Regions from separate parts of the Ensifer sp. ENS07 genome, predicted to be linked through region 1. Evidence: predicted binding sites of a transcription regulator. Region 1 holds the regulator's gene; the other holds the start of a gene.
The links. Region 1 encodes PhoB, which activates phosphate uptake and scavenging genes when phosphate is short. Its sites were predicted from a motif close to TGTCATNNANCTGTCAT; they were not measured.
Positions count from the first base shown of each region.

Region 2: a site for PhoB is predicted at 2,459-2,475, ahead of IB277_RS12500 (DUF1045 domain-containing protein). Genes of this name have one in related genera too.

Region 1 is NZ_JACVBE010000004.1:458,811-462,999, forward strand. It holds gene pstB (phosphate ABC transporter ATP-binding protein PstB) at 1-547, shown strand, start outside; gene phoU (phosphate signaling complex protein PhoU) at 598-1,311, shown strand; gene phoB (phosphate regulon transcriptional regulator PhoB) at 1,514-2,197, shown strand; gene IB277_RS17165 (GcrA family cell cycle regulator) at 2,266-2,787, opposite strand; gene IB277_RS17170 (aspartate aminotransferase family protein) at 3,209-4,189, shown strand, end outside.
Region 2 is NZ_JACVBE010000002.1:1,094,388-1,098,576, forward strand. It holds gene puuE (allantoinase PuuE) at 1-905, opposite strand, end outside; gene IB277_RS12495 (NUDIX domain-containing protein) at 1,099-1,560, shown strand; gene IB277_RS12500 (DUF1045 domain-containing protein) at 1,557-2,360, opposite strand; gene IB277_RS12505 (PRC-barrel domain-containing protein) at 2,586-2,975, shown strand; gene IB277_RS12510 (FAD-binding oxidoreductase) at 3,034-4,176, opposite strand.

The DNA of each region.
Region 1 (4,189 bases):
CGACATCTACGACCCGACGATCGACGTCGTCGAACTGCGCGCCCGCGTCGGCATGGTCTTCCAGAAGCCGAACCCGTTCCCGAAGTCGATCTACGACAACGTCGCCTACGGCCCGCGGATTCACGGACTTGCCCGCACCAAGGCCGACTTTGACGAGGTGGTCGAGACCAGCCTGCAGAAGGCCGGTCTGTGGAACGAGGTAAAGGATCGTCTGCAGGAGCCCGGCACCGGCCTTTCCGGTGGTCAGCAGCAGCGTCTCTGCATCGCGCGTGCCGTCGCCGTCAGCCCGGAAGTCATCCTCATGGACGAGCCGTGCTCGGCTCTCGATCCGATCGCGACCGCCAAGGTCGAAGAGCTCATCCACGAGCTGCGCACGAACTTCACGATCGTCATCGTGACCCACTCGATGCAGCAGGCCGCCCGCGTTTCGCAGCGCACCGCCATGTTCCACCTCGGCAATCTCGTCGAGGAGAACGACACCGACAAGATGTTCACCAATCCGGATGACCAGCGCACCCAGGATTACATCATGGGCCGCTTCGGCTGAGGCCGCATAAGGCTGCAACAGTAACTGCAAAGCGCCCGTAAGGATCGACGATCATGTCCATGCATATCATGTCCGCCTATGACGAAGAACTGAAGTACCTGACGCGCCGCATCTCGGAGATGGGCGGCCTCGCCGAACAGATGGTCGCCGAGTCCGTTCGCGCGCTGGTCAACTCCGACCTGGCTCTCGCACAGAAGGTGATCTCGGACGACACCGTCCTCGACGACGCCGAGCGCCAGATCGGTGAGAAGGCGATCGTCACGATCGCCAAGCGTCAGCCGGTCGCCGCCGACCTGCGTGAGATCATGGGGTCGATCCGCATCGCCTCCGATCTGGAACGCGTCGGCGACCTTGGCAAGAACACCGCCAAGCGCGTGATCGCGGTCGCCGGCTCCGGCATTCCGCGCAAGCTCGCCCGTGGCCTCGAGCATCTGGCAGAGCTCGCTCTCGTCCAGCTCAAGGAAGTGCTCGACGTCTACGCCTCGCGCTCGCCGGAAAAGGCCAACAGCATCCGCGAGCGTGACGAGGAGATCGACGCGATCTACACCTCGCTGTTCCGCGAGCTCTTGACCTACATGATGGAAGATCCGCGCAACATCACGCCCTGCACGCATCTTCTGTTCTGCGCCAAGAACATCGAGCGCATCGGCGACCACGCGACCAATATCGCTGAGACGATCTATTACATGGCGACGGGTGCTCAGCCGGAAGGCGAGCGTCCGAAGGATGACACTACGTCGACGCTGGGCTCGGTCAACGACTGAGCGCCAAGCGCGCCGTAAGCATGCATGCCCTTTGAAATCTGATCCGGTCGCGGCTTCGGTCGCGGCCCCGAATTCCTGTATCTGAAGCATGCGGTTTTCGCCCCGCCTTTGAAAACGGCGGATGTGCTCCAGATTTAGAGTGTCTGAGCGCCGGCCGGGCCGATGAGCCCAAAGGCCGCCCGCGGTAAGGAGACGTTACCTGATGTTGCCAAAAATCGCCGTAGTCGAAGACGAAGAGGCGCTGAGCGTTCTGCTGCGTTACAATCTGGAAGCCGAGGGCTTCGACGTCGATACGATCCTGCGGGGCGACGAGGCGGAGATCCGGCTTCAGGAGCGGCTGCCCGACCTGCTTATCCTCGACTGGATGCTGCCCGGTGTTTCCGGCATTGAACTTTGCCGTCGGCTGCGCCAGCGTCCGGAGACCGAACGTCTGCCGATCATCATGCTGACGGCGCGCGGCGAGGAAAGCGAGCGCGTCCGGGGTCTGGCGACGGGTGCCGACGACTACGTGGTCAAGCCCTTCTCGACGCCGGAGCTGATGGCGCGCGTCAAGGCGATGCTGCGCCGGGCAAAGCCCGAGGTGCTGTCGACGCTGCTTCGCTGCGGCGACATCGAACTCGACCGCGAGACCCACCGCGTTCATCGCCGCAGCCGCGAAGTGCGCCTCGGCCCCACCGAGTTCCGTCTTCTGGAGTTCCTCATGTCCTCGCCGGGCCGCGTCTTCTCTCGCTCGCAGCTTCTGGATGGCGTCTGGGGGCATGACATCTATGTCGACGAGCGCACCGTCGACGTGCATGTCGGTCGTCTGCGCAAGGCTCTGAACTTCTCGAACATGCCCGACGTCATCCGCACCGTTCGCGGCGCCGGCTATTCGCTCGAAAGCTGAGCGGTCTGAAAGTCGCCAAGAAAAAAAGGGGCCGATCGGCCCCTTTTTTATTGATGCCGTCCAGCTTCTCAGCGGGCCCTGCGGCGCTCCCCCGACGGCTGGTAGGCCAGCCGCGCATGGAAGGTGCAGTAAGGCGAGGCTTCCGGGGAATCGTTGCCGCAGAAGTGAAACTCTTCCTTCAGCGGGTCGCCGATCGGCCACTTGCAGGTGCGCTCGGTGAGCTGGGTCAGCTCGAGGCGGCGCGACATCGGCACGACAACGTCGGTGCGGGTGCTGAAATCCTGCTCGGCAACGAGATCGACTTCGATTTCTTCCTTGAGAACGACAGCGCCGGCCGCGCGTGCAACCGGGCGGGTCGAAACGCGCGAAGCGTAGTTCGGTGCGCGCGGTGCCGAAGTCGGGCGCTTCGGACGGGCTGCTGTCGTGGTGCTGCCGCCGGCCTTGGCGCGACCTGGCAGGCTCAGGCGGTGAACCTTGCCGATGACAGCGTTACGGCTGACGCCGCCGAGCTGCGCCGCGATCTGGCTTGCGCTCAGGCCCTCGGACCAAAGCTTCTTCAGTTTCTCCACCCGCTCGTCAGTCCAGTTCATTTCTGCACTCTCCGTTCTCAGCGTTGGGGATGGCAGAATCCCTCACCGCACCCCGGCTAAACCCCGGGGTTGCAAACGCGATAACTCTTTTGGTGACTAGGTCCGCCGCATGCGTCTAGTAATTGAATGTTAACGTACTGACCGCTGGACTCTGTGGCAAGAGTCCCGGGAATCAGGCCGAATCGATTTCGTAGTTTTCCCCAACTTGCTCGGCCAGCGTTGCATTTTTGCAAGCCCTCCCGGACGATTTTTCTGCTGCCAGGAATCGACCCTTCATGTTGCGCTGCAAGGCTTGGTTTTGTTGACATTGCAGCGCGAAATGGGAATAGTGCCTGCGCCGCCGAAAGGCGGCATTTTTGATTTTTATCGGCCCGCGTGAGGCGCGGGATCGATGTCGATCTGGAGTGAAGGAGAGCCTCGCATGACTGCAACCACGCCGCTTTACGATACCTACATGCGCGCGCCGTTGCGTTTCGAGCGAGGAGAGGGCGCCTGGCTGATCGCTGAAGACGGCACGCGTTATCTCGATTTCGGTGCCGGCGTTGCCGTGAACTCGCTCGGCCACGCGCACCCGCACCTGGTCGAGGCGCTGAAGGCGCAGGCCGACAAGGTCTGGCACCTGTCCAACCTTTATGAAATTGCGGGCCAGGAAAGCCTCGGCCGCCGGCTGACGGCAGTGACCTTTGCCGACAAGGTCTTCTTCACCAATTCGGGCGCGGAAGCGCTGGAATGCGCCATCAAGACGGCACGGCGTTACCACTTCTCCAAGGGCCACCCGGAGAAGTTCCACGTCATCACCTTCGAAGGCGCCTTCCACGGCCGCACGATCGCGACGATCGCCGCCGGTGGTCAGCAGAAATACATCGAAGGTTTCGGGCCGAAGGCGCCGGGCTTCTACCAGGTTCCGTTCGGCGACATCGCCGCGGTCAAGAATGCGATCACCGAGGAAACCGCAGCGATCCTGATCGAGCCGATCCAGGGCGAGGGCGGCATCCGTCCGGCGACCAAGGAATTTATGCAGGAACTGCGCGCGCTTTGCGACGAGTTCGGCCTGCTCTTGATCCTCGACGAGGTCCAGACCGGCGTCGGCCGTACCGGCAAGCTGTTTGCCCATGAATGGGCGGATATCCGTCCGGATATCATGGCGGTCGCCAAGGGTATCGGCGGTGGCTTCCCGTTCGGCGCCTGCCTCGCGACTGAGGAAGCCGCATCTGGTATGGTGGCGGGCACGCATGGCTCCACATATGGCGGCAACCCGCTGGCCATGGCCGTCGGCAACGCCGTGCTCGACGTCGTTCTGGCCGACGGATTCCTGACGCATGTGCGCGATGTCGCGCTGGTCTTCCGCCAGGGCCTTGCGTCGCTCAAGGACCGTTTCCCTGATGTCATCGAGGACATCCGC
Region 2 (4,189 bases), on a different contig from region 1:
TGCTGGTACCAATGGTTGGCGATGTCAATGCGACGCGGCACCCAGACCTTGTCGTGCGACATGACGTAGTCGATGAAGCGAGCGAGCGCAGCAGCGCGGCCCGGGCGGCCGACGAGACGGCAGTGAAGGCCGATATTCATCATCTTGGCGTCGCCCTGGCGACCTTCCTCGTAGAGCACGTCGAATGTGTCCTTGAGGTAGCTGAAGAACTGGTCGCCGCTGTTGAAGCCCTGCGGCGTCGCAAAGCGCATGTCGTTGGCATCAAGCGTATAGGGAATGATCAGGTGCGGCTTGTCGGCCGAAAGACCCGGCACCCAGTAGGGCAGTTCGTCGGCGTAGCTGTCGCAGGAGTAAAGGAACCCGCCTTCCTCCAGCACCAGCTTCAGCGTATTGGCCGAAGGCTTGCCCTGGTAGATGCCGAGCGGCCGCTCGCCGGTGAGCTCCGTGTGCAGGCGGACGACCTCGCGGATATGCTCGCGTTCGACCTCTTCCGGCACGTCCTTGTATTCCAGCCAGCGCAGACCGTGGCTGGCGATTTCCCAGCCGGCTTCCTTCATGGCAGCGACCGCTTCCGGATTGCGCGCCATGGCCTGCGTCACGCCATAGACGGTCAGCGGGACGTTGCGGCTGGTGAACATGCGCCACAGCCGCCAGAAGCCGGAACGGGCACCGTATTCGTAGATCGATTCCATGTTGAGGTTACGCTGGCCAGCCCAGGGCTGCGCGCCGACAATTTCCGACAGCAGGCACTCGGACGCTGGGTCGCCATCGAGAATGCAGCTTTCGCCGCCCTCTTCGTAGTTCAGCACGAACTGCACGGCGATGCGCGCATCGCCCGGCCAGTTTGCCTTCGGCGGATTGCGGCCGTAGCCAACGAGGTCGCGCGGATACTTAGTCTCAGACATCAAATCACCCTTCGAATTTTTAGGAACGGTATCACCGCCGACCGGATTGTCGATACCGAAATGACGTGAGGCAGGGCAGCGGCAGCGCCACGGCCCGGACGGAAATTACCAGAAAAATTCGGCTGAGCCCGAGGTTGAGAGATTTTTCGAAACAGCGTTGAATGGATCGGCAAGGACAACGGCCCTCATCGAGATGAAATCCTACATTCAAGCGCTCCGCGAAAAAGTCGGTTCCGGCCTGCTTCTCTGCCCGTCAGTGGCGGCCGTCATTGTCGATTCCGATGGCCGGGTCCTCTTGCAGGAGAAAGCAAGTGGCGAAGGCTGGAGCCTGCCGGCCGGCGCGATCGAGCCGGGCGAGACGCCTGTCGATGCGGTCATCCGCGAGGTCATGGAGGAAACCGGCTATCCGGTCTCGGTCGAGCGGATACTGGGCGTCTTCGGCGGAGAAGCGTTTCGCTACACCTACCCGAACGGCGACCACGTCGAATATGTGGTTACCCTCTATCGATGCCGGATCGTCGGTTCCCAGCAGCCGATCAACGATGGCGAAACGAAGTCGCTGCGCTACTTCGCGCCAGCGGACATGCCGGACCTCGGCCTGCCCTATCCGAAAGCGCTGCTCTTTGCAGCTTCGCCCGCGTCCGTTTCCGATTAGCGCTGCGCCATCAGCGCAGCGACGATCAGCGGCAGCGGCCGGACCGCGCCTTGCGGCGCCAGCGACGGATCGGCGGCGGCCCGCTTCGCCCGCTCTGCGCGCGTGTTCGTCGAGATCTTGCCGAGCGGGTGCTGTGAATGCACCCGCATGGGTGCGCCCGTCTCCTGCTCGACAAACAGCGCAAGGCTGCCGATCGAAAGCGGTTTTGATAGGCAGGACTCGAACAGGTCACGGAGCGGCGCCTCGACCCGCCGCATCGCGTCTGGCGCAAGCGGACCGGTCAGCATCATGTGGAAACGGTATTCGTCCATCACATGCGGATCGCCCCAACGGTGCAGGTTGGAGAACTGTGGGGCGGTCAGCCTGTCCGGATCGGAGCGCTCGATCTCATATTCGCTGAGCGGCGCGCGGAAGGCGTCGAACTCCTGGACGACGTTGGCCGCAAGCAGATGCATGGCCGTGCTCGGCACCTGCGGCATCAGCCCGAAGCATCGGCCGATGCGGGCGACCTCCAGGCGATCGATTTCGAACGGAGTCTGGGCGCCGGCAAAATGCATCAGCGCCTTCAGAAGCTTCGGTTCCGTCATGTCCGGATGCAGACGGAACGGCGACATCATCACCGCATGAAAGCCGAAGCGTCGCGGAACCGCCGTGTGATAGGCGACATCCGCGGCGCTCAAGCCAGCGACCGACGGCAATTCGGCAGGTTCCCCGGAATAGACATTGCGCCCCAGCCAGCTTGCAGCGGTCGCGGAAAGCGGGTCGGCCATCGGCGGCGTAAAACAAATGGCATAGCGCATCGGCTGGCTCCGGGTATCCGTCAGCGCAGGATGAGCAATAGCTGCGGTTTTCCGCCCTCACCCCGACTTGTCCAATGGCCGCGTCTTAGGTGATTTGCGTGACAGATTGACGAAGTCGGCCGGGGATGAGCGCGGCAGCGGTGCGAACGTCACCCCTCGTTTTTCGGAACCATCCGGCCCATCGCCCGTTCCTAAAAGGTAGGAAAACAAGGATGGAGAAGAAGCGTGACCTATCACAATGCGAACCTTCAGGACGCCCGGATCAAGGAGACCCACGACCTGATCGCAAGCGACAAGGTTGAAGGCACGAGGGTCTATGGCCCCGACGACAAACACATCGGCTCGATCGAGCGCGTGATCATCGAGAAGCGCAGCGGGCGCGTCGCCTATGCGGTGCTCGGCTTCGGCGGTTTTCTCGGCCTCGGCGAAGACCACTATCCATTGCCTTGGGCAAAGCTGACCTATGACGAGAAGCTCGGCGGCTATCGCACTGATGTGACTCGCGATCAGGTCGAAAACGCGCCGAAATATCACGGCACCGAAGAATACGACTGGAACGCGGAAAACGGACGCCGTGTCTACGACTACTACGGCGTGCCGCCCTACTGGATGTAATGCCTGACTTTCGATCTTTCGGGTCCCGCCGCGGGCGGGGCCCTTCGCATGTCCGGCCCTAAAGATGTTTCTCGCGAAGTGCGGCTATGTGATTCCGGCAGAAGAAAGAATCGGGAATATCGATCGCCGGAGAACCGGCGATCTCTTCGACGACGAAACGCGCCAGGCGGTGTGCGATGCCGAAGCTCACCTTGAACCCGCCGGTCAGGACCGAGACGTTCGGATGGTCCGGATGCCGGCCTGCCATCGGCTCGCGCCCCGTCGCTTTCGGGCGCAACCCTGCCCATCGCTCCACCACCTCGGCACCCGCCAGGCGCGGCGCGAGCGCTACGGCGCGCCGAAGCAGCTCATCCAGCTGCTCGTCCGTCGACAGGGGATCGGCAAAACTGTTTTCGCTGGTGCTGCCGACCGCCACATGGCCGTCGTCATGGGCAATAATGTAGACGCCGTCGGCAAAGATCACCGGAAGCGCCGGATCGATCTCCGCCCGCAGCAGTGCCGCCTGCCCCTTGACAGCCGTGCCGCTCGTTTCCGCCAGCGGCACCGACGTGTCGTCGATCAGTTGAAAACTGCCGACGCCGGCCGCGATGATGCAATGCTCGAAATCGATCCGGGTGCCATCGTCGAGTTCGGCCCGGCCGCGTTCCGGCTCGATCCGGCGCACGCCCCTGCCCTCGTCTAAATAGGCGTTCGGTGCCTGCAGGAGCGCTGTGCGGAGCGCAGCAAGCATGCGACGCGGCGAAACCCGTGCGGCGAGCGTGTCGAAGACCATGCCATGCGCCGCCGCGGCAGCACCCGGCCAGCCCTCAGGCCCGTCGTCCTTCACGTGCCAGTGGAACTGCCTGTCGGCCGCGCGCCAATGGCTCCGTGCATCCTGCTCGTGCCGGAGGGCGATATCGCGCAGGTGAGGCTTGGCAAGCGGGATCAAACGACCCGTCCGCCGATAGCCGGTCGAAAGCCCTGTCTCCGCCTCGAGCGCCGCTATCTCTTCCTCGAGCGTCACAAGCGCGTCGAATTGGAACTGTTTCTTATCGTTCCAGCGATCCGGCATATGCGGCATGAGCGCGCCCAAAAGGCCACCGCTGGCGCCTGCGCCGATCGCTTGTTGCTCGGCGACCCGCACGGCCATGCCCCTGCGCGTGGCGCAAATGGCGGCCCACAGCCCCATGATGCCGCCGCCGACGACCAAAAGCTCGCTCATCGATTGACCTTCT